Linked DNA regions of Aureispira sp. CCB-E. The protein of the gene in region 1 interacts with the protein of each later gene in a pairwise test. Links are inferred from orthologs where the notes say so. Each region holds a gene or a part of one and is shown on either strand. Other genes may lie near its edges.

Region 1 (16,149 bases):
TTATTTTAAAATCTAAGTTGTATATAGTACAGATTTCTTTAGCTAATAATAGTTGCTAACAATATAAGAGCTATTAGGATGCTAGGAATAGTTGTATAATGATTATTAAAATTAAATGTACTATGCTAAGAATAGAAAATTGTCCAGAAGCTGCGGCTAGTTACTCGGCAGAACGCATGGTTCTAAATAGAAATAGAGGCATTGCCATAGGACTAGAAGCTCCCATCGAAAATAGTCAAATAGAGAGTTATATTGATCATCGATTTTTTGTAGAAGGAACAGGAAGGAAGCATTTGTTTTTGTTTGCAAGTTACATTCCCTTGTTGTTGGCTACGAATACTACAGAAACAGATAATAGTGGTCTTTGGGTACTATTAGCTTGTTGTGTATTGGCTTTCTTTTTGTTTGGAGGTCGAAGAAGTGATAAGATAAAAGAATAGGAGCTAGTTTCAACCATTTTGTACCTATTTATAAGATACTAGTAGTTAGCCGTACTATTACTTTGTGGTTGATTGTAATTTTTTTGACTATTAAGCTGGTAGAATTTTCGGTGAATTATTGAAATATAAAAAAGCTCATCAGGTTGTATACTGATGAGCTTCTTTATTTACAAGAGTCTTAACTTTATTTTTTGATAACCAAGTTCGTATTAGAGATAATTTTCGCCAAAACGAGCTGCTAGTTCTTTAGAAACCTGCTTGATTTCCTGTTCTTTATCCTTAGGGTAAATTAATAAAACATTATCTTCTTCTATAACAATATAGTTCTCCAAATCCTTCACTACAACCAGCTTATCTTTAGTAGCTCGAAGCATGCAATTAGATGTATTTAGGGTTTGAACAAGTTCAGGGGTTGGGCTACTGATGGCATTGTCGTGCTCATCCTTATCAAATTGCTCATGTAAAGAGCCCCAAGTTCCCAAGTCTGACCAACCAATATCTGCAGGCAAGGTGTAGATATTGGTTGCTTTTTCCATGATTGCATAGTCAATTGATATGCTTGGCGTTGTAGGATAATATTCATTTAAGAAATTTTGTTCTTGCGACGTACACCAATGAGCTTCACCTTGATTTAGTATATTATAAACTTCTGGGGCATATTTCTTTATTGCGTCCAAAACTGTAGTAACGTTCCAAACAAAAATACCTGCATTCCATAGATAGTCACCACTAGCAACAAATTTCTTTGCGTTTTCTAAGTCGGGTTTTTCGGTAAATTGGTGGACTTTGTAAATAGGTGCAGGGCTTTCCTTATCAAAGTGAATATAGCCATATCCTGTATTGGGATGATGAGGTTGAATACCTAAGGTAAGCAATGCGTTGTTTTTTTCTACAAAATCTAATCCTTCTTTAATTCTATTAACAAATTGTTCCTCTTTCAAAATAATATGATCTGAAGGAGCTACGACAAAGTTAGCCTTAGGATTGATTTTTTGAATTTTTAGAGCAGCATACGTAATACAAGGTGCGGTATCATTTCTAGAGGGTTCGGTTAGGATTTGATGATCCGTTAATTGGGGGAGCTGTTCATTGATAAGGTGTTTGTATTCCAAGTTGGTAACAACAAAGATATTTTCAGCAGGGCAAACATTGGTAAAACGCTCGAATGTCAATTGCAAAAGCGTTTTTCCTAGTCCGAGAATATCTAAGAATTGTTTGGGTTTTTTTTTGCGGCTACTAGGCCAAAAGCGGCTACCAATTCCGCCAGCCATAATAACAACATAGTTATTATTGTTCATAAGATAAAAGAATGGTTACTCTTTGCAGCTTAATTCTTGAACAAAGACAAGTAAATCAAACACTTTGGTGGATAAGCTAAACCTGCAAAGAATGTTATTTATTATAATGTATATCTAACAACAGTTAGCTAAAATGTATGAAATGAATTATTTAAGGTTTTCTGAATTAAATGTCGTATTAACAATCAATTATATACAAAATGCTTTGTTGTATTTTTTAGATCATAGGTTCATGGCTGCAAACTATACACATGAGTAACAAGAATGCATTATACCAAGAGAGTTGCTTATTTGTGAGTACAGCCTCAAGTAATTAGTTGGCTAATGATAGTGTAAGATCGCTACACTTAAGTTAATTTACTACTACTAACATAGTTTTAACAAACTATTATATATATAGGACAAACCAAGCTATCTAATTATACGTCCGAAGCATCATCTGTTGTATTAAACATAGATGCCATAGATGCCAAATTTGCTTCAATAGTCGTATCAAAATAATTTTTTAAAAAATATGCTTGATAGCGTCGAATGGGGTTGTTGTCGGTTAACTCCTTTAGTTGACAACGCCAAGCAATTTGTGTATAGTTAGTATCAGCAGGTGCCAAAACGATAGTGCCCAATAAGGTTAGATTGCCTTCTTGAATATCAAATTGGTACTTTATTTCTTTGTTTGCAACACTTTCCGTAATGGTTAGAACTCCATTGATTCGATTGTTTCTCCATATTTGAACAGCACCCAAGCCTTCTTTTTGATCAGGGTATTCAAAGGTCAAATTAGAGTCTTTATCCTCTGAAGACCAAACCGTCCAGTTAGACCATTCTTCTAAAGAGTTGACTAAAGAGAATAAGTCGGAAGGAGTGGCATGGATGAGTTCGGCTTTTTCTATAATCCAAGTAGAAGGCAAAAACAAGCCCGCCAAAACAATGGTTAGAAAAAAGAAACCTAAAAGTGTAAATAAAATAAAAAGTGTCGGCATTCGTCTTACTAATTCTGTGAGTTTTGCACTGCTTGAAAGAAGCAATAAAGTCGTCTAGACTAAAGCTAGACGACTTATTTATATTGTTGAGTCACAAAACTACTGTCTTTGAAATAACTAATTTTAGTTCAGCACTTGTGCTTGTGTTTTCCAATCGTAACGTTTGTATTTGGCACCAAATCCAGGGATTTGATCATTTAGATTATGAATTTCCTTGTTAGATAATTTAGCCAATTGCTTGAATGTTGTAATTCCTGCTGTTTCCAATTGTTTAGCAACTACTTTCCCAAGTCCTTTTAAAGCTGTTAAGTCATCTGGTTTGTTTCCATTCGTTGGAGGACTGTTGGTTGGGGAGTGCATGACATTAGCTTCTCTAGAAGAGGTACTCGTATTTTCCAATTCACCAAAAGCGCGCAACAAAATATTTTCTTGTTGAGCCTCGTGTACTTTTTTGAAACCAGTAGCAGGCGATGCACTTGATTTTCTAGCGACTAGCTGAATGTCATAATGACGATAAAAGGCTAAAATGTATTGCCATGCTCCCATGTTAGAAGGTTCTTCTTGTACCCAGAACCATTCAGCATTACTATATTTTTCAATAGCCGCTTTTACTTGATTTTTAGGGAACGGATACAATTGCTCCAAGCGAACAATAGCAATATCGTCTCTCTTATCAGCTACTTTTTTATCTAGTAATTCGTAGTAGATTTTTCCGCTACAACAAAGTACGCGTTTTATCTTTTGAGCTTGTTTGGTAGTCGTAATTTTAGGATCGTCATAAACTTCTTTGAAAGAACCTTGCGTTAGGTCTTCAAAAGAAGAAACACATTCTCTATATAACACCTCTTCATCAGGACGATTCATATCCTTCGGACGTAAGAGTTTTTTGGGACTCATCACAACCAATGGTTTTCTGAATGGTCGAGCTTGTTGACGACGCAACAGGTGGAAGAAGTTGGCTGGTGTAGTGACATTGGCAACAGTCATGTTAAATTCGGCACAACTCTGCAAATAGCGTTCTAATCTAGCACTAGAATGCTCTGGACCTTGCCCTTCGTAACCATGAGGAAGTAACATAACCAAACCTGACATACGTTGCCACTTGCTTTCAGACGAAGAAATAAACTGATCAAACATAGTTTGAGCACCATTCGCAAAATCACCAAACTGAGCTTCCCACAAAACAAGTGGATCTGGACTAGCCAATGAGTAGCCAAACTCAAAACCCAATACAGCAAACTCAGAAAGTAGAGAATTGTGTATTCTAAATTGACCTTGTTTTTTCTCTAAATCATTAAAGCGATTGTATTGCTTGTTTGTTTTTGCATCGTACAATACTGCATTTCGGTGAGAGAAAGTTCCTCGTTTAACATCTTGACCACTAATACGAATGTCGTACCCTTCTAAAAGTAAAGAACCATACGCAAGGTGTTCTCCCATTGCCCAATCAATCAATCCTCTATCTATAAAATCCTGTGTACGGTTTAATAAACGCTTGAATTTAGGCAGAGGTGTAAAGTTTTCAGGAATCGTTTGCAAAGAATTCAATACTGATGTAATGACTTCTTTTTTGATGCTTGTATCTGGAGAAAGAACATAGTCTTCTGGAATAGTATGTTTCTTTAACTTACGCCAAGCTTGTTCTGGCGTTTGGTATTCATAAGTAGGAGCCTCTTCTTTCGCTTGCGAAAATTTTGCTTGTAGCAAAGCGTCAAACTCCTTGTCCATTTGTTTGGCTAGAGCTGCCTCAATTTCCCCATTAGCAATCAATTTCTGACTGTAAATGGTTCTGGTATTTTTATGCTTTTTGATTTTTTCATAAAACTGTGGCTGTGTAAACTTTGGGTCATCTCCTTCGTTATGACCATGCTTGCGATAACACACCATGTCTATGAAAACATCAGTATTAAATTCTTGGCGATATTCAGCGGCTAGTTGAGCAACAAATAGGACTGCCTCAGGATCGTCTCCATTGACATGAAATACAGGTGCTTGAACCAAAGCTGCTGCTGCTGTAGAATAAGTAGACGAGCGAGCATCTTCAAAATCTGTTGTAAAACCAATTTGATTGTTGATAACAAAATGAATGGTTCCTCCAGTGTAGTAACCCTCCAATTCACTCATTTGAACCAATTCGTAAACAACCCCTTGACCAGCAACAGCCGCATCACCATGGATTAGGATTGGTAGAATTTTATCAAAATTAGAATTATAAAGCAAATCTGCTTTTGCTCTCGAAAAACCTTGTACAACAGGACCTACAGCCTCTAAGTGAGAAGGGTTGGGTACAAGTTTGAGATGTACATCAAAGCCTTCTGGAGTTTTGATTTGAGAAGAATAACCCAAATGGTATTTTACATCACCATCTCCAAAAATGGTATCTTTAGGCATATTTCCTTCGAACTCACTAAAAATGTATTCATAGGTTTTGCCCATGATATTGGCCAAAACATTCAAACGCCCACGATGCGCCATACCAATTACCACCTCTTCTACTTCTAAAGCAGCGGCTGTGTTGATGATTCCGTCCAAAGCAGGAATTGCAGATTCACCACCTTCTAATCCAAAACGTTTTTGAGCAACATATTTTTTGCCTAAGAAATTTTCAAAGCCAGTTGCACCATTTAATTTTTCTAAAATTCGCTTCTTTTTATCCAAGCTATGACCGTAATCTCCTGCTTTGATTTTTTCAATGCGATTTTTTAGCCAATGGTATTTATCTTGATTGTCAATATGGGCAAATTCGAAGCCAATATTACTACAATAAATGGTTTTTAGTTTGTCTAAAATTTCATTTAAGGTGCCATTTGGCAAACCAATCTCACTACCTGCAATAAATTGGGCGTTCAAATCATCGTTTGACAACCCATAATATGCCAAATCCAAGCTAGGGAATCGAAATTTGCGTTCTCTAATTGGGTTGGTTGTTGAAACTAAATGACCACGCATTCTATATGCTTGAATCAAATTAAGAACTGCTAACTCCTTGGGAGAAGAAAACGATGCTCGATTGGTAGGAGCACTGTCTGTTGTTTCTAAGCCATTCTCGTGTTGAGTCGCATAGTCAAAGCCTGCAAAAAATTCTTTCCATCCATCGGCAACAGATTCAGGATTGTTTTTGTATTGTTGATACAAGCCTTCTATATAGGCTGGATGAGCATTGGAAATAAATGAATAATCCATTTTGTTTTTACGATTACATTTTACATTAGTAGTTTGTCAATAGATTTTTAACAAACTATTGTTATATGATATTTAAGCAGTGGATTTATGTTATTTAACATTCAATTACTTATTATTGTAAATAATCAAGTCCATCAACTTAACATTTTTCTTCTTTTTTAGGTCTTTAATCAACGGTTAATAATTGATTGGATACGTCTTTAAAAAAAGGATTCATTACAGCCGCTAAAACCTATCATTATATTAAAAAATAAAGGTACAAAAGTTATAATTACTTCCCAAGCTTATTTCCCTAAAATCATTGAATAGAAAGCGATGGCTAGGGTTTATAGAAGTTTGTTAGAGGTTGTACCTTTTATTCTGTATTTATTTATTGATAAAGTTTAGAGAACGAGCTACTTGAAAAATGAGTGATAATAGGTCATAAAGGAAGAAAAAATGATTATTTTTTGATAAAACATTGAATTTTTTGAAACTATTATTATCTTTGCATGCCCTTAGAGGAATTATTTAAGGCATTTGTAAAGAAAAATTGAAAGAATCATAACTTATAGATAATTATGGCAAACCATAAATCAGCAAAAAAACGCATGCGTCAAGACGCAAAAAAAAGATTACACAATCGTTTTTACAAAAAAACTGCTCGTACTGCTATTAGTAGATTACGTGGTATGGAAGATCACAAAGAAGCAGAAGCTTTCTTACCAAAAGTTGTTTCTATGATTGATCGTTTGGCTAAGAAAAATCAAATCCACAAAAACAAAGCGGCTAACCTTAAAGGAAAATTAGCTAAACACGTTGGTGGATTGGCAAAATAATTAAAAGAACTAAGGTTCTTTTAAGGAAGTACACTTACTATTTAAAGTAAGTGTACTTTTTTGTGTTTGTATACGAGTATACGCAGGTTGTAATTTTGAGGTAGCTAGTTATTGTTAATCGAAATATTGTAAATCAACCTCTAGCAAATCTAATTCTGCCTGAAGTTCTTGATGCGTCGTATAGATGCCTTGATAGGGGCGATATTTTTTTGTTAACTCTTGCAGCTCCTTTTGCTGTGCTTGTTCTGTTTTTTTGTAGAGTAGAACATTCTCTGTTGTTTTCTTATACAAATCTAAAGTCGATTTTAATTCGGGGTACAGCGATAGTTGTTTGAGCAAATCCTCTTTTTGTCGAATTTTTTGATTTTTATTGCGCCCATCTGCCATTTCTACAATAGCAACATCTAATAAAAATAAAGCGTGTAGCTCCCGTTTTAAGTAAGGCGAAATAGAGTTTGGAATGGCTTCTGTTACAATTTTTAAATTTTCGACTACCTTAAACAAGTCCAAATCTGTTGCCGCTAAATTAGTTTTTAAACCAGTCGCTTTGGCTGCCCATTTACTAATTTCATTAAATGTATAGGGGCGGCATTGTTGCACAAGTTTGGCTTGTTGTTGTTCGATACTTTCCTTTTTTTTGAGCAGCGTTTGATAGTAATCCAATTTGACCCAAAGTGCTTCAAAAATACCTTGTTGTTGACTAAAATCAATGGTACATACATTCGATTCGTATTTGCCAGAAATATGGTAAGTTAGAGTTACTGGTTTATTATTTTTTGCAATTTGATGAATAGCACCCAAAAATGCTACGCCATTATAAGCATCGGTTACCGAAGGCTTGGGAGTTATCTCAAAATAATACCAATTCTTATTGCTCAAGATGGCTTTTTGTAAACGTTTGACTTCTGCATTCCAACGCAATTTGCTGGGATCAAATCGAACTAATCTAAAGGTCGTTGTAATAGGCTTGCCAGACTGATTGTCAATTACAATGCTCAGTTCAGGATTTTGAGCATCAGCATGGGGTAAATTTACAAAACCCATTATCAATGCTTCTGGACTAAAGACTACTGTATCTTGACTATACCGCCACGCAGATATTTGAGCATCATGAAAAGGTCGATGTGCAAAAATTAATTGTTGACTATAATTTAAAAAGGGAATAAAAATAAGAAGGGCAACTAGAATTGCTTTGTAACTCATAATGTATGTTATCAATAGGTGTTTGGTGTTTTTTGAGGCTTTGAATTGTTCATTTCAAAGCCTCAAAAGTGTCAAGGTTTTAGTAGAAAAATGTATTATTATCTGTTTTTCACAATATTGGTGGCTCGATCTAAAACACGAAATGCTGTTTCAGCCATGGTATTTTGTTTGTTGTCTAAGGTAGGGTTGACTTCTGTGACTTCCAAGCAACAAGTTTTGGGATCTGCTACCAATCCACAAACAATATCCGTTGCTTCTTCTTCTGATAAACCGTTGGGAACAGGTGTTCCAGTACCTTTAGAGACCAATTCACAATCCATACTATCGACATCAAAAGAAACATAGATCATGTCACAATTGTTGAGGTAAGCCAAGACTTCTTTTACCGTTTGTTGTGTTCCTTTTTCTCGTACTTCTTTAACCGCAAAATTGCGAATGCCTAAACGTTCGGTCAAAAAATCTTCCTCCTCTTCGGTGTCTCGTAGAGCAATAAAAACCAAATCATTGGCTTCTATTTTGGGATAAACCCCGCCCATATGTTTTAATTGATGCCAATGTTCGGCAATTTCTTTGGGAATGTCATTGCGTTGGTGCTCTATATTATCAATTCCTAAACAGACCGCCAAAGGCATGCCGTGTACATTGCCAGAAGGAGTTGTGTATGGTGTATGTAAATCAGCGTGCGCATCAATCCAAATAACTCCTAGACGTTTGTCAGGATTTGATTTTTTGATTCCTGTAATCGTTGCTCCTGCTGTAGAGTGATCGCCTGCCAAAACAATTGGAAAGCGTTTGTTGTAAGTTACCTCTTCCGAAACATAATGCGAGACATAATTATAAACCTTGACAATACCATCTATATAATTGGCATATTGAGTAGGGCTATCCTCAAAGAGTAACTCATTTTCATTCGGGATGATTGTAGAGGTATATTTTGAAAAATATTTATTTTGAGCATTCAAAGCAGCTACCTTTATGGCGCCAATTCCTAGACTGGCTCCACGAGTTCCAGCACCTAATTCAGAAGGAACTTCTAGTATTCTGATTTTATCATTTTTATTTGTCATGACAGTTCTTTTTTCTTTTCAACGATAAGTTTTGAGGAAAACCTAAGTTGTTTAGTTTCAGTAACCAGAGATAAGATTGTCTTCTTTTTGACGTTAATCTACGATGCTTGTATTTTTTAGCGCATAGAGCGGAAGCAAATTTTGATGTAGAATAGTACAAAAAGAAGGTTGTTTTTTATAATAGTTTTTTCTGAACGATTACTTATAAATAAGTATTAAATCTTTTCTGAACGATTACATAATGAATTGTGAATATAAAGTTCATCGCATTCATTCTAAATAAACACCTTTAAAAAAGGCACATTAGGGAATTCCATTGATTTTAACAAGTAAACAACGATATTAGCTAAATTTGGTTTAAAATACAAACACTGCTAATAAAGTTTTTTAAGTTCTTGGATAAATGAAGAAGCCATTATAAATACAGAGAACAAGAAGCAAGGAATAAAAACCTAAGGTCTTAAAATTGAAGGCTTGTATAAATCATTAAAATAGTTTATATTAGTGCTTGTGTGCATCAATTTATGCAGTTCGATTCTTTATAAAAAGAACCTTTTGGCAACAAAAAACTATATAGAAGCTTTCAATAATTTAGCTAAGGAATTGGCCCGACATTCAAACATTGAATTGTTAGGTTACCATACTTTTGCCCCGCTAACAGAACGAGAGCTGGAAGCCTTGGAAGCAAAGTACAATTGTCAATTTGATGAGGCTATACGTCGATTCTATAGCCAAACCAATGGTCTACAGTTGCGTTGGATGTTTAAGAACAATCCTGCCTATCACACCGATAAATACCCGCCATTTCACCGATCTATTGCTCCCGTTGGATGGGATTATACAGAGGAAAGTTTTGAAAAAGAAGATGGTTGTGTCTTGTTACTGCCATTAGAGGATGTTTTGCGAAATGTAGTATCTCCTAATGTTTACCAAGATGATATCGTATTAGAAAGTACAATATATTCTACCGTTGATTTCCATGCTTGTATTCGTCCTTTTGATAAGTTCTCTTATTATTGTAATATGGCTTTCTTCTTTAGAAAAGGGCAATCGCCACTAGTTCTTTTGGGAGATGAGGCAGGCACTTGCTTTGAGGATTCTAGATGGACAAATTTTGCTACGTACTTAGACTTTGTCTTGGCTTCTAAAGCATTTGGGCGTCGTCGCAAAGAATTTTTTGGAATACCAGAAGGTTACAAGCAGACACCAATTCAGAAGTTGCCCCCTAAAATTCAGCAGTATTGGTCATTGGATATATTGGTTCTGACACAACATTTTCCTTTAGCAGATCAACTAGCTCGAAAAATGCCTATCAAAACTCAAAAAATGCAAGAGAAAGCCTATCAAGCAGGAGCGTTCAGTGCGGAGGAATTGGCAGAAGTCGTTGCAGCGCACCAAGACTTTCTAAATTCAGGTGGAGTAGGCGGAAAATGGCAATTGATAGCGATACAAGGGCAGGCATTGGGCATTTATAAAGGGAACGAAAACAAACGGGGGAAACAGGCTATCTTGGATATGAAAAAAATGGAGCATCATCTAGAATTGCAAGAATTGTTTTTACCCTACTCTAGTTGGTGTGGCGTTTATGCCAAAGCACAAGATTTTAGTGATGTAGATTTTACTGGAAGTTTGTTAACGGATGCCAATTTGGAGCAGGCTATCTTTGCAGATGCTAACTTAGAAAATGTTGATTTTTCTCGCTCTAATCTCAAAAAAGCGAGTTTTGTAAATGCAAACCTTAGAGGAGCTGATTTTGAAAATTGCAATCTGACAGGAGCCGATTTTAGAGGAGCTGTTTTAGAGGGAAGCCGCTTTAGGGGAGCTGTGTTGAAGGATGTCGTTTGGTGATTTTGCCAGCTTTAAATGTATCAATAGTTCGAATGAAAAAATTACTTGTACTGATAATAGTAGTGTTTGTTTCTAATGCCATTTGGGGGCAATACCTTGGGGCTTCACCAATTGATGCGGCTAATGTTACTAAATGGAGTCCTAAATTTAAAATGGAATACTTTGGAGTGTATCATTTTGGGGATTCGGAAGGAGAGTCTACTTTGGTATTATTCAATACGGGTAATGAAATAATTGCCCAAATAAAAAGTGGACTATGGGACGTTGATGCTAAAACAGCCGAGAGGATTTGTGTCTATAAAAATTTAACTAATGTTACAATTGATAAAAATGGGCGCTTCGAATCAGATAAGTATCAAGGGGAATTTGTTATTTATACAAATAATGGAAAACGAATAAAGTGTTTGAAAATTTATGATTCTTGGAGTAATCTATCGGAGAAAGAAGAAGAATACGAGCTTGGGCGTAGGGTAAATAGTAAGATATCAGAAGAGTTTTATGGAGAGTATGCAAATGCTTCGTTTGAAAATCTAATTCCTGAAAACCTTGAAAAGATGTCTTCTAAAGCACTTCAAATTATGAGAAACGAAATCTTTGCTCGATACGGATATCAATTTATCGAGGGGGGGAAAATGGATACTTATTTTAGGCAGCAAGATTGGTATAGACCTCAACATTCAGATGTTACCAAGTTTTTAACCTCCTTGGAGAAACGAAATATTAAGCTTATTAAGGAAATAGAAGGAAGGCGTTAAAGCATATATAGGTTAATTTTTATGTTATGTTTATGCGCTTTTATGCTTCAATTTGATTTTTAATTGTTTATCTACAATGCCCTGCATAGATGAATTATAGGTTAATTTATCTATAATAAAACATTAGACTCTTGATCAAAAGATATTTTTGTTTGTTTTTTTGGTAAAAAAATACTAGATTTAATAGTTGTATATTGTTTTTTTGAGATTATAAATCTCTTGAATTCATTGCTATAAAACCATTACACCTAATAAAACACACTATTATGTCTAAGTTATTAAAACAACTAAAAACGTTAAGAGGTCAAGTTCGAAAATACAAAGATACACTGGCTTATTATGAAAAACTATTTAATGAAGATGGCGTTATTGACGATCAAGAACGTTCTAAATTGGATCGGTTGAACGCTGCTATTCAAAAAATAGAAGATAATGTTATTCAAAGGCAGCAAAAATTGAAACTTGGTGGAAAGATTGTCAATAAGGTTAATGAAACGACAGAAAATATTGGTGATTCGCTGAGCAAAAGAGATGATATAGTAGATCATTCTCTTGTCAACCAAGACGAAAATCCTACCCCACGAGTTGATGATCAACCTAGTCCAAATGATAATTCTTCAATACAAGAAGGTCAGGATAAATATGCTGCAATTGCCGAAACCCCCGCTGTAAAAGAGTTTTTAACTGGTATTCATAAATCAGAAGGTGGTTATGTGGATGATCCTAATGATCCAGGAGGAAAAACCAAATATGGAATTGCTGAAAAAAGAGAATGGCCTGCTTTTGCAAAAATGTTTGGTTTAGATGTTAATAATCCTTCCTTGATTAAGGATATTACGAAACAACAGGTAGACGAATATTATATCAAGACTAGATTTGAGCAAAATGGCTTGGATAAAATTAAGAGTACCAAGGTTATCAATGCTATTTTTGACCAAAGTATTTTGACGCCAGGAATTGTTAAAAAGAACATCAAAAGAGCCTTAAATGCATTAGATTCTAACAATAAATTCCCTGTGAATAATTCCGAATTTACAACAGCTGAAATTGCTGCAATCAATGCTAGTAATGCTAATCAATTGGTTGAAAAATTTGTAGTGTACCAAAATGAGTACTACGATGGATTGGTCAAAAAGAATCCTACCAAGTTTGGTAAGTATATCAAAGGGTGGAAAAATAGAACAGCTCGATTGACTGGATTTAAAGGTGGTGAGCAAGAAACTAAGAATACAGAATCTAATACTGAGTCTAATTCAGGAAATACCTTTGAGGTGCCTTCGGGTTGGGGCTTGTTGCGAATTGCAAAGGAGCATGGGGTGACAGTAGAGCAGTTGAAGGAATGGAATGCGGACAAATTAAAAACTTATGGCAATGGAGAGCAAGGCTTTAATGCTGGGGAGACGATTATGATAAAAGGAGGTAGTTCCTCTGGTGGTAATGTTTCAGATGATGGCAAAACCAGTGAAGGGGAAGAGACCGAATTGGCAGAAGGTGGCTACATTAAACCATCGTGGATTAGAGAGGCAGAAAAGCATTTGGGAAAAAAAGAAACTGCTAGAATGGTAAAAGATGATCCATGGGTTAAAATGTTGTTTGAAAGCTTAGGGGCGTATGATTGGGCAAAAACTCAAACAGTGCGCGATGCCAATTGGTGTGCTGCTTTTGTCTCTTATTGTTTTAAACAAACAGGACAATCTCCTTTATCTGGATTTGATGGCATGAGAGCCAAAACATATGCCGCCAAATATGGAAAAGAAGTCTCCAGACCTGTTTATGGAGCCTTGGCAATTGTTAAAAGAGGTGGTGCAGGGCATATTGGTTTTGTTGTAGGATACAACAAGAAAACTAAGGTAATTACAATGTTGGGAGGTAACCAGAACAATTCTGTTAATATCAAAAAGGAGAGAAGGCAAGTAATTGCTTATAAAGTACCTTCTAGTTGGAATATTCCTGAACAAAACTACTTAGATTAAGGTTCTTTTATTAAGGCTTGGTCGGCAGCGTACTATTTGTCTAAAACAAATAGTACGTTGTACTTTAGAGTAAAGTCATTTTTCTAACATCAATTGAGTGTCTTTAAGAACCAAATCAAGAAACTGCTTCGCTTGTAGTGTTGTCGTTTTATTTTTTAGTTGTTCGAGTATGGCTGCTTTCCATTCTAGATGATTTTTATAAAACGAAGTTGCGTTAACAAATTTTCCATCTTGGTATGTGAGAATTTGGATGGGCATTCGAAAAAACAACCTAGAGTTTTGGAAGTAGTTTGCTTTTTGATCTTGATCATTAATAATTTTTGAGAATTCATGCTCTGCTTTTTGATGGATTGCCTGTACATCAGAATAGGAGGAAGGACTTGTACTAAAAATCGTCTCGATATAGTCTTGAATGGAAGCATTTTCTGGGGATAACGGACTGTCAAACTGAGCTAAAAATTGGGGGGTAACTGCTGGTTCCAATAATTCAGGAATGCCATCTTTATCCAAGTCAAGAATTAAAGAATAGGCATCATTACACTGATGAATTTTTTTTAATTGTATATTCCCATTTTCTAAAAAAACAAGATTAAAAACTCTAGTAATTTTATAATGTTCATCTCCAGAAAAAGTAATTAGTTCAACTTGTTTATTGCCATCTAAATCTACAAAACTAAATGTGAAATTTTCTTCATTAGAGAGCTCGTTTTCTTGTAGCCTCTTTTCTATTTGATTAAACCAGTATTCCTTTGTTTGGTCATGCAAAATTTCAAAAGGAGGTTTTTGAGAACCTGTGTTTTGGAGTTGAGCTTGAGCATAAAGTGCTAAAAAGCAACTAAAAAAGAGGCTTAAAATGGACTGATGCATAATATTGGATTTTGTATTTAATAATGATAGTTAATCGTACATTAATAGTGCCATTTTAATTGGAGATTTACCTCTGTTTGCTACTAAAAGAGGTGGTTACAATGCTTAAAAATTGTATTCGTAGCGATATTAAATAACTTTTTTACACAAAACTAAGTCATGAAATTTTACTATCTAATTTTCTTATTTTTATTAACTGCTTGCGCTAATGAAACAAGCCCATCGACTAATGTAGAGACAGTAACGGATACTTTAGCAACCAATACAGAAGTGTTGCGAGAGGTGGAAGAAAATACAACAGTGTCTGATGAGAACCAAGCAACTCCGAATCCTCCAGATAGCATTCCTGTGCCATCTTTTGCCATTCATTTTGATTTTTCAGAAGGTGTACAAAAGATATTGGATAGTGGTAAAGAGCGTTTGGTTGTTGATATTGCTTTAAGCGGATTGCCCAAAGATGTGTCAAATGTTGCTGGTAAAGATTATTATAATGAAGAGGATGAACAAATATACCTTAAAAGTATCGCATTGTTATATGAACAGAATGAGACCCAAACCATGCACATTGAAAACTTAAACATTAGTAAGGAAGCTTTGGACGCCTTGCAGAATCCTAATTATATGATTACAATTAATTTTTATAGTAGTAGAACGTCTTCGGATAATAATATATTTAGTGCCAATGCTTTGATAGAAGAAGTCAATTCAATGAAAAACAAAACACACACTATAAAGGTTAAGATGTTGTAATGAAATTTGTTAATCGTTGTATTACAACTGAAGATTTCGTAGATGTTTGATTTTTCTATGAAAATAAACCGACTTAATTTATAAATAACGTAACATGCAAGTATACAAACTACTATTCGGCACAGGGCTTTTTATTTTAATTGGTTGTGGAACCAAGAAAACGAAGGACAGAACAACCAATCCGCAGGAGGTGAATGTCAAGGTAGAAGTTGCCCCTTCAAAGCCTACTGTTGCTACTACAACATTAAATGTAGATCAACTAATTCAAAAAATTGATCAAGAAACAGCGGAATTTAAACCGATTGAGCGCAATATTACTATTCAAGAAATACATGAGTGTGCAGTTAAAGATTATAAGGATCTAAAAAAATATGTGTTCTGTTTTGCAGGAGGAATGAAAGCACAAGAAGCTGTTTTTTATTACCATGAAGGAAAACCAATAGCAGCACTCTACACTTTGGAAGAGTACAATGCTTCCCCTGCAAACTTAGCGGCTTACGAGGCAGACAAAACAAAAAAGCGTCAGGTGAAGTTGTATTTTAAAGATGGCGATTTAAGAAGTTTTGATAAGGCGGTTGATTTAGAGAACAAAGCCGTTGTTTTGGATAAGGCACAGACAGATGAATGGGAAATATTGATAGCAGCCATTCAGTAATTGGTCATAATTGTAGCAAAAGTTCTTTTAGCATGGTCTTTCGTTGACGATTGTCAATATTCCGAACCGCAATACCCAATGCTTTTCGAGTACCTACAAAAATAGCCATTTTTTTAGCTCGGGTCAATGCTGTATAAATCAAGTTGCGATACAACATGCTAAAGTGTTGTAAAACCAATGGAATGATAACAATATCAAATTCACTTCCTTGAGATTTGTGAATGGTAATGGCATAGGCTAACTCTAGGTCAATAATGTCTTGTTTTTGATATTCAACAATTCTAGTTTCAGAGCCATTTTGATATTGAACAG
Region 2 (15,405 bases), 3.6 Mb from region 1 along the record:
CAATGGAGATTATTTGTTTTTTAATCGCCACAACGACAGTATTCTAATAAAAACAATGGCGAACACCAACGATACATGGCGGCTCTACACCTTCCCCAATCAAGATTATATTGAAGCCAAGGTGGTTGGTGTTGTTAATAGCTCCATTTTGGGAACAATGGACAGCGTTAAAACCATTCAACTTCAAGTAAAAAATAGTTCCAATAACAATATTAATAACCCTTTTAACCAAAAAGAAATTAAATTTTCTAAGAACTATGGTTTAGTTAGCTTTTATGCCATGCCCAATTTTCCACTTGATACAAACAGTTATCATTTAGTAGGAAGTAGTGCACCTGACTTGGGTACTGTCAATGTAACAGCTAGTGATATTTTTAATTATGATATTGGCGATATTTTTCACATAAAAGACTACTACCAGAGTTCTTCTGCACCTTGGGAATATAACTATAAAAATATTCGTAAAGTTGTCTTAGACAAAGTTGTTTCAAACAATCAAGATACGTTAACTTATACGATGGCTCGTTGCCAAAATCGTTATCATAGCCAAAGCATGAGTGCTACGCCAGACACCACCATAACGGTCGATACCATTGTTGAAACGATTATCCTTTCTGAACATACCTACCTAAATCAGCTTTCTAATGAAATACGCTCAGATTCTATGAGTTATTCAACTTTCTTAATAGATCCTCCAACCAATAGAAGATCGAAGCGAGTAGACAAACAATACTATCGAGTTGGTCCCAATTGTTGGTCAGAACTAATTGGTTCTTTTGCCACCTATCACACCTATATCGAAGGGCTTGGTGGCGGATACTTTGTTAATTATGGAACTGTTTTGGGGGTACAAAAATATGAATTGGTCTACTTCTCTAAAAGTGGTACGACTTGGGGCACTCCCCTAAATATTGATTGTACAGTTAATACATCTACCTCTAAACTAGCAGCGTCCTCTAATGATATCCTAGTGTATCCTGTTCCCGCTTCTGATAAAGTAACAATCGAAATTCAAAACTTTTCTCAATATAAGAATTGGAGTCTAGAGTTATACGATACTACAGGAAAAATGCTCCGATCTAACTCAATAACTAGCCGTTCTATTGTATTACAAAAATTGGATTTGCCCAATGGCATTTACTTTTATAAAATTCAGAACGAAGACATAGCCCACTCTTATACTGGTAAGCTTATTTTTAGGTAGAACACATCCTCTAGTAGTTAGCTTTACTGCTACTTCGTGGTCGTTGAAACCACGCAGTAGCAGTAAAGCTAACTATTGATCCTCTACATCATTCATTTTATAAAAATCCCATTGGGCAATTGCTTAATGGGATTTTTAATTGTCTCAAAGAGATATTTTTCACTCTACGTTATAGAGTAATTGTGCCAATTATATCCAAAATCGCTCTTTGCCATTTTTCCTCAATAATTTTAAGATATATTTAATAAGTCTTAAAAACGCCTATTTCGTATAGCCACAAACGCCTCATTATACGAAACTTATACTTACACCTCAAATAACCAATGCCCAAATAGGTTGTATTTTTTTAGACTATCAATATTAAGACTAATTATAAATAATAAAAAATAACTTCTAAAATCCTTTATAAATAATTGATTTAAACTAACTTAATTATTTTTTTTATATTAAAAGTATATTTTAAAATCACTAATACTACTCCTTTAGTTTTAACAATTTCGCAATTCAAAAGTTGTTCAAAACTTTCCTTCTATAGGCTAGAAGTTCTATGCTTTCCAAATGTTAACAAAACAACATCCATCTCCTAATTTTCTCTTCATTTTTTGCTCTCAAAATTGCTGTCAATAGCTTGGCTTTAAATTTGACAAATTCTAATACCGGTATATGAACAGCTCTATTTTGAACTAAAAATCAATCAATTACACATAGTTCAAAAAAGAGAGATAGACAAAAATTTTTGGGACATGGTTTTGACTTTGTGTTTTCGTACAAAACTGAAGTTTTAGTTGTAGCTGACAAAGGTTTTGTCGTGTGGAGGAGAAGCACACGTTGCAGAGAAATAAGCTCATGTTTATCATTAAGGAAACAATTTTAGTATGCAATTAACTTCTGAAGAGTTAAAGAATTTATCGTCTTTACTTTTGAGTACTGACGATAATAATACACAAATTGCTTTTGAAATTCTGGATGCCCAGAATTTTCCAAAAGAGCTTTTAACAGAAGCTTTCGTTGTCTTCAAGTTATCGGAAAATGAAGCTTTAAAACGAAAAGCAGCTGAGTTTTTACACCAACAAAAATTTAATTTTATTTCTGAGATTATGAACAGCGATCGACGCCTTATTCAAAAGGGGCAAGTTGTTCCTACAGAACAAACCATTAAAAAAAATATTGATGCCTATGTAAAAATGAGTAAAGGAGCATTGGATGGAATGAAAATGGCACTGGCCATGTATCACAAATATGGTGTCGGGCTAAAATACCTGCTAGATCGCCTACCTACCAAGCTTAAAAAAGAACTACTAAGTACATTTATTACAGGTACGGTCTTTAAGATTAATGACTGCGCTTTGACTGCCTTTCCTAGTGAATTATACAGCTTCAAAGAGTTAACGGAAATTGACTTAAGCAGTAATAAAATCAAGACAATACCAACCAAAATTAAACTTTTTCAAAATCTAGAGATCTTAAATGTCTCTAGTAATAAATTGGACAAACTGAACGAAGCTATTGTTCTCTTGCCTAAGCTAAAACATTTGGATATTTCTAACAATAAATTTGTAGAGTTTCCAATGGTCATTTGCAAACTAAAACAGTTGGAACACCTAAATATCATGGATCTCAACCACTTGCTATTGGGAGAAGGTATTGTTGTTCCGCCAGAGATTAATCAACTTAAAAACATCCAGACAATTATTGCTTGTAATGACAATTCAGGCTCTTCTCAAGGTTTGGTTTTGGATTTGAGGGATTATCCTAATTTCACTGTTTTGAGAAGCAAAGACGGAAAAGGGCTCGATTTAACGCCTTTGGCTTTAGCAGAATATGCTTATCGAACAAACGGTAAGAGTGAAGGCGTACTCTATTTGTTTCAACACAGTCAAGATAGCAAACTTATCAAGCAAATTATCGAAGAACAATTTTACGTTCCAGAAAAAAAGTTGCTTGATTTAAAATCAACTATTTTGGTTCAGTTTCCGATAGAAATTAAAGATTACGATATTGAGCACATCAATTTTAGCGCTTGTTTTCTTGGAATTGAGCACTATGCTAGTAGTACTTCTAATACGTATAAGAAGTCGGCTTTGCGAAACCAAGAAGCTATTGACGATTTATTTTCTCCTTTGGAAAAGTTTAAGGATATTAAAACGGCGGACTTGTCTAGCAATCGCTTGGCGCATATCCCTACAATGATTAAAAATTGGAAAAAGCTAACTTATTTGGATTTATCTCATAATACGTTAAATAATATTGATAATCTATTGAGTAACTATCCTGACTTAGAGGTATTGCACTTGCGGTATAATCAACTAAAAAAACTTCCTAAAGATGTTGTTCGATTAAGGAAGCTCCGTATTCTTAGTCTTAGTGATAATATTTTTACTGAGATTCCTAAGGAAATTGGTTTCTTACCCACTTTGGAAGAATTAAAATTTAATAGTTGTTTACAGACTGTTTATGACAATGATGCCACTATATTTGAAATCCCCGATTCGTGGGGTAATTTAAAAAATCTAAAGAAGATACATTTTTATGAAAGTAGAATGTTTCACGATCACCACGGTTTCAAAAAAATATATAAAAACCGTTTAGAAGAGTTGCTTCCAGAAGATTGCGAAATCTATATGGAATATGTTTAGGTAAATAGGTCGAAGGTTGGAGGCTAAAGGTTTGTTCATATACTCCTAGTCTCTGACCTTTGACCTACTTATTCTACCCTCTTAGTAAGAACAACAATTTCTATTAATCTTCAAAATACTCTGTTCCATCATAAGTGATGTAGCCTACTTGAAAGTTCTCATTTTTGACAAATGCTAAGCCATATTTGAAACGATGTGCCAAAATGTATTTCCTTGGAATCACCTCTCGACCTTCTTCATTAATAAAACCATAATTAAAAACGCCTGATAAAGAACCCGTTTCTTCTATAGAACTAGGGGTTTTATCTCCATTTAATTTAGGATCCAACGTCGCAACCAGCGATCGTCTTTCACAAAAAGGGTCAACAATCACATATTGAGGAGGAACAACTTCCTTGCCTTCCAAATTGGCAAAGCCTAACAAGGCTCCTTTCTTGATTGGAATCATGCCATTCTTAATTTCATTTAACACCTGCCCCATTGCTTTTGGCAAATCGTATTGAATGGGTAAGACAAAAGAATGATTGGCTTGTACAATCCCCCACTTATCTCCCTTCATTACATGCATCCACAAATCTTCATTGGGACCAAACAGTGCCCTGTAACGCTCGCTAACGATAGTTCCCGTATCATTAATAAAATAAATCTCTTTTTCCTCCAAAACCGCACAAACCCCATGACTAAAATCCAACACATAAGGATATTGAAAATCTATCTGTACAGCACCATATTCATCAACAAAGCCATACAAGCCATTTTTTTGAGCCGCAGATAAACCTTCTTTGAACTCTCCTAATTCTGTAAATTGAGGTTCAAATATCCAATGTCCTGAAAGATTTACAGCTCCCCAAAGTCCGTCCTTTTGGCAAGCAGCTTGACCATTCGAAAAGCCTCTGGCGGCATCATACTGAGCAGGTAGAACTATATTTCCTTCAAGGTCTAACAAGCCCCATTTGTCCCCTTCTCGAAAAGGCCAATAGTCGTTTTCTAAATCCTCTATTTCATCATAAGTAGGCGTTAACAACAGTACTCCTTTCTCCGTCATTAAGCCCCATTTATCATTTTGCCGAAAGCGAAGAATTCCCTTTTGAATTTTCTTTACAGCATGGATTTGGTTCAAAACAGTTGCCTCGATTTCAGGAAAATCATCCTTCACAATTCCACCTTTCCAGCCCCGTTCAGCAGCAGCATGAAATGCTTCTTCCTCAGAATTATAAATCATTTCTGCCCATATCACGCCATCTGTAGAGACTAATCCATATTTTTCATCTTTTATAATCGTGCAAGAATTATCCTCATTCAACAAGGAGTGGTCATACTCATTACCAATAAAATCACAAACAATTGGAACAACAATACTTCCTGTTTTATCTATCAATCCATATTTATCGCCTAACATAACCCTAGCGATTGTTCCTACAAAAGGCGCCGCTTGATCGTACTGGGGAGTGATAATAAAATCTTTGTCTCTAGTGCAATACCCCCATTTCTCTCCTTGGCGAAAAGGAATTATAGCAGGATAATATTGTGTTTGTTGTGGTGTGTTATTCATTATAGTTTTAATTAGTAGTCATTAAACGATTCTCTAGTATTGGTTGTCAAGCTGAACGTCAAAATGTTTATTCGCAATAACTTCAAAAGGGCATTTGTCCTACAAACTTTTAAGCAATTTAAGAAAGATTTTGTTAGGAAGAAGCTTCTTATATAAAATTAGTAGTTGGCTGTCTTATTACTACCTGGCAGCACCACAGGTAAGTATTAACGAAACAATACCTTTTGATTAAAAAAGAATTTACCCTTTGTTTTAATAAGAATCTATTATCTTTGCCCCAAGTTTGGGCTACAACATACAAAGTAGTTTTATAAATCTTTGCCAATTTAGTAACGTTCAAAAATAAGTTTTCAAAAATTTGCAGTAAGATTTTGGTTCCATTTTTAGTTAAAGTTGCAAAATGTAATGGATTACGTGCCCAAAACTTTAGCTAAAAATAGGGCAAAAGATTCGGCAAATCGAAAGATGCTTTTTTATCGTTACTTAACTTGATCTTTATTTTTTCTATTCAATTTGATGTAACAACAGTTCGTTAAAACCACGTAGTAGCAGCGAAGCTAAACTTTATTAGATTGATAATTAACAAGTTAAAAACTCATTGTATTTTGTGTCAAAATTTTGATTATCAACTGCGCAGCACTCACGAAGTACCACGAAGTAGCAGCGCAGCTAACTAAAAGCGCAGCGCTCACGAAGTAAACTAATATAAATGTGCTTTTTTATCTTTTTAGTAAAAAATCAACGAACTACTAATATAACAATATGCTTGGTATAAATAATGTTTTTATAAAATATGGTGATCGAACTGTTCTTGATAGAATTTCTTTGGCTATCAATGATAACGATCGAGTGGGACTAGTAGGTCTTAATGGTGCTGGTAAATCAACATTATTAAAAATCATGGCTGGAGATGTTACTCCTCATGAAGGAAATGTAGTTCGCCCGAATGGTACAACCATTGGATTTCTACATCAAGATATGAGTTTACCGAAAGGAAAAACTGTTCTAGAAGAAACCTTAAGTATCTTAGCAGAGGTACAACAGTTGGAGGCTGATATTGATCAGGTCAATCATCAAATTGAAACTCGTACAGATTATGAAAGTGAATCTTATCTGAATTTATTTAATGAATTGGATGAGTTGAATGAGCGTTATCGTGTCATGGGTGGAAAAACAATTCAAGTTGATGCAGAGAAAATTCTTATGGGATTGGGTTTTATGCCAACCGATTTTAACCGTTTAACAGATGAGTTTAGTGGTGGTTGGCAGATGAGAATTGAGCTAACTAAAATGTTGCTACAACGTCCAGACTATTTGCTTTTGGATGAGCCGACCAATCACTTAGATATTGAATCTATCATTTGGCTAGAACAATTCTTAGAAACCTATGAAGGTGCTGTTGTTGTTATTTCGCATGATAAAACATTCTTAGATAACGTTACCAAGCGAACCATAGAAATAGACTTAGGAAAAACTTACGACTATAAAGCCAATTACTCTAAGTATCTAATTCTCCAAAAAGAGCGCAGAGAATTACAACAAAATGCTTTTGAAAACCAACAAAAAGAAATTGCTAGAAAAGAGCAATTGATTGATCGTTTCCGTGCGAAAGCCAATAAAGCAAAAATGGCTCAGTCTCTTATGAAGGAACTGAATCGAATGGAAAGAATAGAATTGGATAGTGTTAATAGTGCCAAAATGAAATTAACCTTTCCTCCCTCTCCTCGCTCTGGCGAAGTTGTTGTAAAAGTAAAAGATGTTACCAAAAACTATGGTGAACGCAACATTTTAGATGCCGTTAATTTGGAAATCATTCGTGGTGAGCGTATTGCTTTTGTTGGTAAGAATGGTGAGGGAAAATCAACACTTTCTAAAATTATCTTGGGGCAAATCCAAGCAGAAGGAACAGCAGAACTGGGGTATAATGTAGCAGTTGGGTATTATGCTCAAAATCAAGCTGAAACACTCGATCCTAAACTAACCGTTCTGGAAACCATTGATCAAAATGCTCCTTTTGAAATGCGAACTAAATTGCGCAATATCTTGGGGTCTTTTTTATTTTCTGGCGAAGATGTCGACAAAAAAGTATCGGTTCTTTCTGGAGGTGAGCGCGCTAGATTGGCGTTGGCTTGTATGATGCTACGTCCGATTAATTTATTGGTACTTGATGAGCCGACCAATCACTTGGATATTCGTTCTAAAGATGTTTTAAAAGATGCCATTATGCGTTATGATGGGACGTTAATTATAGTATCCCATGATCGAGATTTCTTAGAAGGTTTAACCGATAAAGTTATTGAGTTTAATAATAAAAAACTAAAACCTTATTTGGGAGATGTCAAATATTTCTTAGAAAAACGTGCCTTAGATACTTTTAGAGAAGTAAGTTTAGGAAAAGCAGGTAAAAACGAAGTTGACAAAACCAATACAACCAGCAACAAGACAATCAAAAAACCTAAGTTGGAAGGCAAAGAGTATCATCAACGCTTAAAACAACTGAAAAAAGATGTCCAAAATGCAGAACGTAAAATTAATCGCTTAGAAGAAGATTTGAAAAAATATGAAGCGACTATGGCTGATATGTCTATTTTTGGAACCGTAGAATACGATACCGCTGTTGCTAAATATGAAGCAACTAAAGTTAAACTCGCTGAGACAATGGAAAAATGGGAAGCTGCGGAATTAGAATTAGAAGAATTGGAGAACGAAGCTTAGGAGCTTAATTTAAACCCCAATCTAAATCTTTCAACTTAGATTGGGGTTTTATCTTTCTTTTTGCAAGAAATACGTTTGATCTTATTATCTGGGATGATGGATTGTTCCCCACTTTTTTTCTAATGTCTTAAAACGATAATCAAAAATTCCTTCCAATTGCCGCTTTACAAACAAAGCATGCGCAATATTCCCCAAGGGACCTAAAGGCAGTCGATAATGTACAATATCTTCCATTTCCACCCCTCCCTCAATTCTTTTAAAAAAATGCTGATGGTGCCACATGGCGTAGGGTCCCACACGCTGTTCGTCAATAAAAAACTCTAATTCTCGAACCTGTGTGATTTCAGTCATCCAATACATAGGAATGCCCAATACTGGCTTTACTGTATACTCTATAATCTGCCCAGGATAAGTTCGCTTATCTGCACCTGACAGAATATTAAATCCCATGTAATCGGGTGTAATTGCTTTTAAATTTTTAGGGCTAGAAAAAAAATCCCAAGCTTTTTCTAAGGAAATGGGTAGTTGTTGTGTTCTCTGTAAGGTATAGGTTGACATTGTAATTGATTGTTTTAGTTTTTGGAATAATATAGCTAGAATTAAGTAATCGTTCAGAAAAAATTCTATAAACCACGAAGTAGCAGCGCAGCTAAACAACCTTCTTTTTTGCACTACTCTTCATCAGAAAAATTTGCTTTAGCTCGCTACCACGCAGTAGCACCGCAGGTAAAGCTGTACTTTTCCTCTTCGACTAGCACTAAAAATAAAGCTATTTTTTAGCTATAATTTTTTATGCCCACTTACTTATCAAAAAAATCTACGACCACAAATTGAGTTTCCAAATTCACGACCGAAACAATATTCCAATAATAGTGCAGCTAAGTATTATTTAAAACAACCCCATAACAATTATGTTGAGTAGATAAGACAATAAAAAAGCACGAACAGGGAATAAATACCCCACACTCGCGCTCTAATATGAAATTATGCTTAGGTACTTACTTCAAGCCATGTTGAAATAAGATATGCCCCATTTTATCTCGCTTAGTTTTGAGATAAAAATTGTTGTGCTCATTAGCTTCTATTTCCAAAGTTACGTTCTCTACGACCTCCAAACCATGTTTTTCCAATTCCTTTTGCTTTAAAGGATTATTAGACATCAATCGAATTTTTTGAACGTTTAGCAACTGCAAAGCTTGTGTTACAGATTTGTATTCACGCTGATCCGCTTCAAATCCTAGATTTAGATTCGCTTCTACCGTATCTAAGCCTTCTTCCTGCAATTTATAGGCTTTCATTTTACTCAAAAAACCAATTCCTCGTCCCTCTTGCTCCACATAAATAATAACTCCTTTGCCTACGGCTTCTACTTTTTTCATAGCAGCTTGTAATTGAGGACCGCAATCGCAACGCAAGGAACCAATAATATCGCCTGTAATACACGAAGAATGTACCCTTACCAAAATTGGCTCCTCTGCTTCCCAACTACCTTTTGTCAAAGCAAAAAGTGTTTTTTTTGCTAATTTATCATCAAATGCAACCAACTCAAATGTTCCATATTCTGTTGGCATATTAATTCTAACAACTTCTTCTACCTCCATTTTTGTATCTTGAATTCTACCTTTATTCATCTTGCTTGTTTGTTCGTCTAAAAATATAATTAAAGGGATTCTAAATTTAGTCGCTTTACAATTACGACTCCCCTATTAAAGCTTTAAAAAGAAGCTACTTTATCCAACTTTAAATAAGTTACACCCTAACAACATAAAGCAAAAGATGTTTTATAAAAAGGAAAAAAGATTGCATCAGACAATCTTTTTTCCTTTTTATGACAATATGATTACTTAGGTCCAGTTTCGTAGATGATGCGCTCATCGTCAGGCACATTATTTAGTTTGCCCTCTACTTCCAAAGGAACATTTTCTACGATTTCCAATCCATATCCAATCAGACCTATACGTTTTTTAGGATTATTTGTCAATAATCTTAATTTACTAACGCCTAATTTTCTCAAAACTTGTGCTCCAATACCATAATCTCTCTGATCCATTGGCGCTCTTAATCTACTGTTTGATTCCGTAATGCTTAGTCCTTCCTCTTGGAATTTTTTATACGCTTTTAGTTTATTCATCAAATCAACACCACCACCATCTTGTTCAATATACAAAACAACACCTTTACCTTCTTCATTTACTTGTTTCATAGCAGCATGTAGTTGAGATCCTGAATCTCCCATCAATGCGCCAAAAATATCTGTCGTTGTAAAAGAAGAATGTACTCTTACTAAAATCGGCTCGTCTTTTTTCCAAGAACCTTTTGTTAGTGCAAACAAGTTTTTCTCAGTTGTTTTATCTTCAAAACCAATCACATCAAATTCACCGTATTCCGTTGGGGCAGTCAAACGAACAACTTCTTCAATTAGTGTTTCCTTATCTAGGCGATATTTAATCAAATCCTCGATAGAAATAATTTTTAAATTGTGCTTATCCGCAATTTTAAATAAATCTGGTAAGCGAGCCATCGAACCATCTTCATTTAAGATTTCTACCAAAACCCCCGCAGGTTTTAGACCAGCTAATCGTGCTAAATCAACAGCAGCTTCGGTGTGTCCTGCTCTACGCAATACACCACCATCTTTTGCAATCAAAGGGAAAATATGTCCAGGACGAGCATAATCACTAGAAACGGTTTTAGGATCTGTTAGCTTCTGAATTCCAGTTGCTCTATCATAAGCAGAAATACCCGTAGAACAGCCATAATTAAGCAAGTCAATCGAAATTGTAAAAGCCGTTTCGTGTACCGCCGTATTTTGTTGTTGCATTGGGCGCAACTCTAGTTCATCACAGCGTTTTGCTGTTAGTGGCGTACATATTAAGCCACGACCATGCGTTGCCATAAAATTAACAATAGATGGAGTTATTAGCTCCGCCGCGCAGATAAAATCACCTTCATTCTCTCTATCCTCATCGTCTACAACAATGATTACTTTACCAGCTTTGATGTCTTCCAAAGCATCTTCTATCGTGTCAAGCTTGCGCTTAGGCGTCTCGTTTTGTGGGTTGCCAGATACCATTTTGAACTCCTTTTAAATATTTAAAAAATCCATTAAATAATGCCAAATTCATCGCATTAAAATAGGTTATATATCGTATAATAACTACGTTAAGATTTATTTTTTTGAAGCCCCAATCTAACAAGGGGATTCCAAATAAACCAAATGTCTCCATTAAGAACAAACATAAATAGAATTGGTTCTTGTATACAAATGCTAATATTGCCAAACAAAGATAAGAAGCCAGAATAAAAAAGGGACCATACCATCGTAATACTTTGTGTGACAAGAAAGCAAAACTCATGGATCCTGGTGGCCAAAGTAGGTGCTTAAATACAGCTAAGTTAGCAAAATTGCCTGCTGATATGCGCGTTTTTCTTCGAAACTCTTCGCTCATATCATTGGGAACTGCTTCGTAACAAATGGCTCCCAAATCATTAATTGCCAAGCCTCCTTTTTCAAAAACTTTCATTGCAATGTAAAAATCATCCACCAAAAAATTAGGTGGAACAGGCTCGAACAAACTGGCTCGAATGGCATAACATCCTCCCAGAGGTCCCATTGTTCGTCCCCAAGCTCTCCCTTCTAAATTTTTGATATACACCTCTCTAGAAATATAGTTTTTTTCGGAAGCGGCAATCCCTTCTTCTCCTAATTTTTTGGACGTTGGATTTTGTATATTAGAATCTACCAAACCAATATCCGAATTCTTAAAATGTTTTACCAATTCGTAAATCGTAAATGGCTCTAACATTACATTGGCATCTGAGATAATCAAAATGTGTTCGTTCTCATTCGGGCAAGCCATTTGAGCCTTATGGATAACATCATTGATAACGCTTGGTTTTCCTCTACGTTCTGTAAATGGGAAGAAATGGAAGGAAGGATTTTTGTTCACAAAGGCAGCAACCAATTCATTGGTTTTATCGGATGAACAATCTGAGCCAATAAAAATACGAAGCTTCTCTTTTGGGTAGTCACTATTAGCTAGCGTAGCTAATTTCTCTTCAATGACAGATTCTTCGTTGTACAAAGACATAACAAAAGAAACATAAGGAAGAGATTCTGTAGGCGCATAGATTTCTTGATTGTTAGCTTTTGAGGAAGCGACAATTTTTAGTATGATTGGATACAACACATAGGAGTGAAACAAACAATACACACAGAGCCAGAAGATGATGGCACCTATTAACATATAAAATCTATAACGCTTAAACAATAAGGCATTTGAACCGTTCGTTTTTGACTTATGCAACTGCTAACAACTCAATATCTCATCTAACACTGGCTCTTAGTCAAAAATTGTAAAAGTAGTTGAGTTCAAATGCCTTACTAAAAATTAAACAGTAACAGCATCCAAAACACTGCAAATGCGTTCAAATATTTCTTCGATTGTACCAACTCCATCAATACGCTTCGTTTTATTCACTTTCTCATAATGGTTAGCAACGGGTGATGTCTGACTTTTGTAGATATTAATTCGGTTTTGTACCGTTTTAGGATCTTGATCGTCTTTTCTTCCTTCTATTTTACCACGTCCTGTAATACGCTGAATCACCTCTTCGTCTGCAACAATTAGCTCCACCAACAAGCTTACTTCTGTACCTTCCTCTGCCAAAAAGGCATCCAAAGACTCTGCTTGATTGACATTACGAGGAAAACCATCAAAGATATATCCTACTGCATCTGGTGTTTTGTCCATTTCTGCCTTCAAAAGACGAAAAGTGATGGAATCTGGAGCAAGCTCTCCTTTATCGATATAGCTTTGAACCTCTTGCCAAATTGGGCTATTGCTTTTTTTCTCTCTTCGAAACAAATCCCCTGTTGAGATGTGCACCAAGTTATATTTGTCTACCAATTTAGCTGCTTGGGTACCTTTACCACTACCCGGAGGGCCAAAAAGAATTAGATTTAACATATTTTCTTATGATTTGATTGATGATTAATTGTACAACGATTTGTGTTTGTAAGAATAGACAATCACTAATGCATCCTTATTTAATTGCGAATGATTTTACTTAACAATCAACCTTTTAACTTTTAAACTAGCAATTTACCAATCTGCACATCAATAAGGTTGAATCCTTAACACGCTGCAAAGGTACGAATTTTATATTTTAAATGCTAGTTCTACAAGAAATTGTAGCCCCTTTTAGCAAACAAAATAAAGAACACGATAACACAGTGCTTTTTGTTTGTGCGAGACGCACGCCCCATTTATTTTTTTCTCGGTTTTGTCATTCGCAAGGAATAAGAGTCAACCATACTAATAAAGTATGATTCCATATTTTTCAGCAAACTTTTCTTGTTCTTCTCCAAACTTGCCATAGGCTGCATTGAGTTTTGATTCAAAACCGACCAATAAATCTACCACTGATGAAGAGTGGACGGTTGCTCCAGCATTAATCATCTTTTTAGCTTCTAGGATTTCATTTTGTCCTCCTTCTTGATAAACATCCAAAACTTGTTTGGCAGCATCTTTTATTTGTTGAGCATAGGCATTGTGCTCCTCTGTGCTTTTCCAAATTTTTATTTTTTCTAATGTTTCTAATTCTTCATCAAAAGTCTTTATCATCACATCGTAAGCACTATTTACACCAATATTGCTAGCAATATCATGTTTTTCTGGAATCAAATTAGTAAAAGTTTGATAGACTTGACGACATAAACTCATTCTCAGCATGACTTTTTCACAGAATTTATCCGCCTGATCTGAACTAGGGACGGAAGGACTACCGCAAGCATTTATAACGAAACAGAATAATATCAAAAAGAGTGATTTTGTAGCGTAGTTCATTTTTATTTAAGTATTTATGAATTAATTAACTCTCCAGTTGCTTGATTAATAATTGCAGCAATCTCCTCGGATCGATCCAATACCATATTGTGCGTCCCTCCTATTATCAAGTGCGTTGCTCGTTGATTGGCTTTCTTAAAAAGATGATCCTTCGTTCCATTAATATGAATACAATTCGGTGGATATACCTTATTTTCCCAATGAACAATGGCCTCTCTTCCCCAAGAAAAATGGTTAGCTGATCGAGCTTGTAGCATTAATTTTATAAGTTGACTATCTTCTTTGGTGCAAATGCCCAAAATCCAAGCTAAAAATGGCAATATTAAACGAATACACCATGCAGGGAAGAACCGATACAAAGGCAATATTCGAGCTATTTTGAATAAAAAAGGTACTTCTGTCTGATGCTTAAAAGATGAGATTAAGATCAATTTTTTATAAGGCATTCTCTTTGCCATTTCTGTCGCTACAGTTCCTCCTAAAGACATACCAATCAAAATAGGAGGTTCTTCTACCTCCCCAATACTATCGACCAATCGCTGAGCATAATCCTCAATAGATTCTATTCGACTTATTGGCTCCAAATATTCCAAACAATAAACATCTTTTTCCAACAACAAAGGAACCAACCTAGAAAAAATTCTTTCATCATTTCCCAGACCAGGAATTAAATAAACTTTTGCCATTTAGGATAATTTCATCAACCAGCTTAAAAGCAACTAAAAGAGTAACAAAGATAATTCATAGACTGCTAATAATTTACAAACCGTCATCAACCATACTCGCAGGAGGTTGTGTTCCTACAAAAAGGCTACTGTAATTAACAGCCTTCCAAATTCCTTTATTATTTTTTCTCAGGGCGATAGGTCTTGGAGTGGATGCCCCAGTACACTTAATAAAGACCTTGACATCTCCATTAGATTGTTCGCTATAAGGGTTTCTTGTTAATTTAAATGATAATTTAGAAGGGAGTTTATACCCATTTTGGGGACTTGTCTCTAATACATATGAACGAGCAATATAAGGCTTTCTAAGTAAATTGGTCAAATGGTAATTGATACTATTTTGGGGCTGAAACCCTTTGTATATATCTCCTTCTGACAACTGAGTACGATCCAAGGCTATTGTTAGAGCTTTTAAACCAACTTCCTTGTTATTGGTATACATCATCAATGCCATAGCAAATACAACTGCTCCCCCTTCAGGACTTTGAGCAACTCGGTTTCTAAATGTTAAAAATTCCTCTATAGTACTAGGGACTTTTGCAGCTTCAATTGTCTTTTGTGCGGATATATTTTGAGCAAACAGAATCATGCTCATTGTGATAAGAAAAAAGGTTTTCATTTTTTGTAGTTTAATGCAAGTATTTAAATGCCTAATCTAAATAATAAGCGACTCAAGTCGTACATTGGTTATTAGCTACTTAAGAATGCTTACTATAAATACTTG

The links.
Region 2: the proteins of QP953_RS04070 (region 1) and QP953_RS18080 interact in binary tests that used the Escherichia coli proteins (3 or more experiments, as listed by UniProt). The link is inferred for Aureispira sp. CCB-E from one-to-one orthologs.

The regions. Positions count from the first base shown.
Region 1 is NZ_CP133671.1:1,071,867-1,088,015, forward strand. Bases 2,642-6,277 are described here. They hold QP953_RS04070 (2-oxoglutarate dehydrogenase E1 component), read right to left. Parts: upstream 5,902-6,277; coding sequence 2,842-5,901; downstream 2,642-2,841. Other genes in these bases: QP953_RS04065 (SRPBCC family protein), read right to left, coding at 2,642-2,718. Outside these bases: QP953_RS04055 (hypothetical protein), read left to right, coding at 123-440; QP953_RS04060 (mannose-1-phosphate guanylyltransferase), read right to left, coding at 650-1,738; more of QP953_RS04065, read right to left, coding at 2,158-2,641; rpsT (30S ribosomal protein S20), read left to right, coding at 6,462-6,719; QP953_RS04080 (hypothetical protein), read right to left, coding at 6,834-7,922; QP953_RS04085 (arginase), read right to left, coding at 8,021-8,989; QP953_RS04090 (pentapeptide repeat-containing protein), read left to right, coding at 9,545-10,837; QP953_RS04095 (YARHG domain-containing protein), read left to right, coding at 10,870-11,592; QP953_RS04100 (TIGR02594 family protein), read left to right, coding at 11,859-13,565; QP953_RS04105 (hypothetical protein), read right to left, coding at 13,641-14,432; QP953_RS04110 (hypothetical protein), read left to right, coding at 14,592-15,182; QP953_RS04115 (hypothetical protein), read left to right, coding at 15,277-15,837; QP953_RS04120 (AAA family ATPase), read right to left, coding at 15,842-16,149. UniProt on the Escherichia coli protein: E1 component of the 2-oxoglutarate dehydrogenase (OGDH) complex which catalyzes the decarboxylation of 2-oxoglutarate, the first step in the conversion of 2-oxoglutarate to succinyl-CoA and CO(2).
Region 2 is NZ_CP133671.1:4,667,199-4,682,603, forward strand. Bases 5,739-8,630 are described here. They hold QP953_RS18080 (ABC-F family ATP-binding cassette domain-containing protein), read left to right. Parts: upstream 5,739-6,154; coding sequence 6,155-8,107; downstream 8,108-8,630. Other genes in these bases: QP953_RS18085 (SRPBCC family protein), read right to left, coding at 8,192-8,630. In the rest of the region: QP953_RS18065 (T9SS type A sorting domain-containing protein), read left to right, coding at 1-1,204; QP953_RS18070 (hypothetical protein), read left to right, coding at 2,080-3,840; QP953_RS18075 (WG repeat-containing protein), read right to left, coding at 3,944-5,392; more of QP953_RS18085, read right to left, coding at 8,631-8,665; ribA (GTP cyclohydrolase II), read right to left, coding at 9,106-9,738; ribB (3,4-dihydroxy-2-butanone-4-phosphate synthase), read right to left, coding at 9,948-11,180; QP953_RS18100 (glycosyltransferase), read right to left, coding at 11,146-12,354; QP953_RS18105 (adenylate kinase), read right to left, coding at 12,499-13,077; QP953_RS18110 (hypothetical protein), read right to left, coding at 13,426-13,956; QP953_RS18115 (alpha/beta hydrolase), read right to left, coding at 13,971-14,642; QP953_RS18120 (DUF6935 domain-containing protein), read right to left, coding at 14,716-15,300. UniProt on the Escherichia coli protein: Genetic data indicate it may be involved in ribosome assembly or function.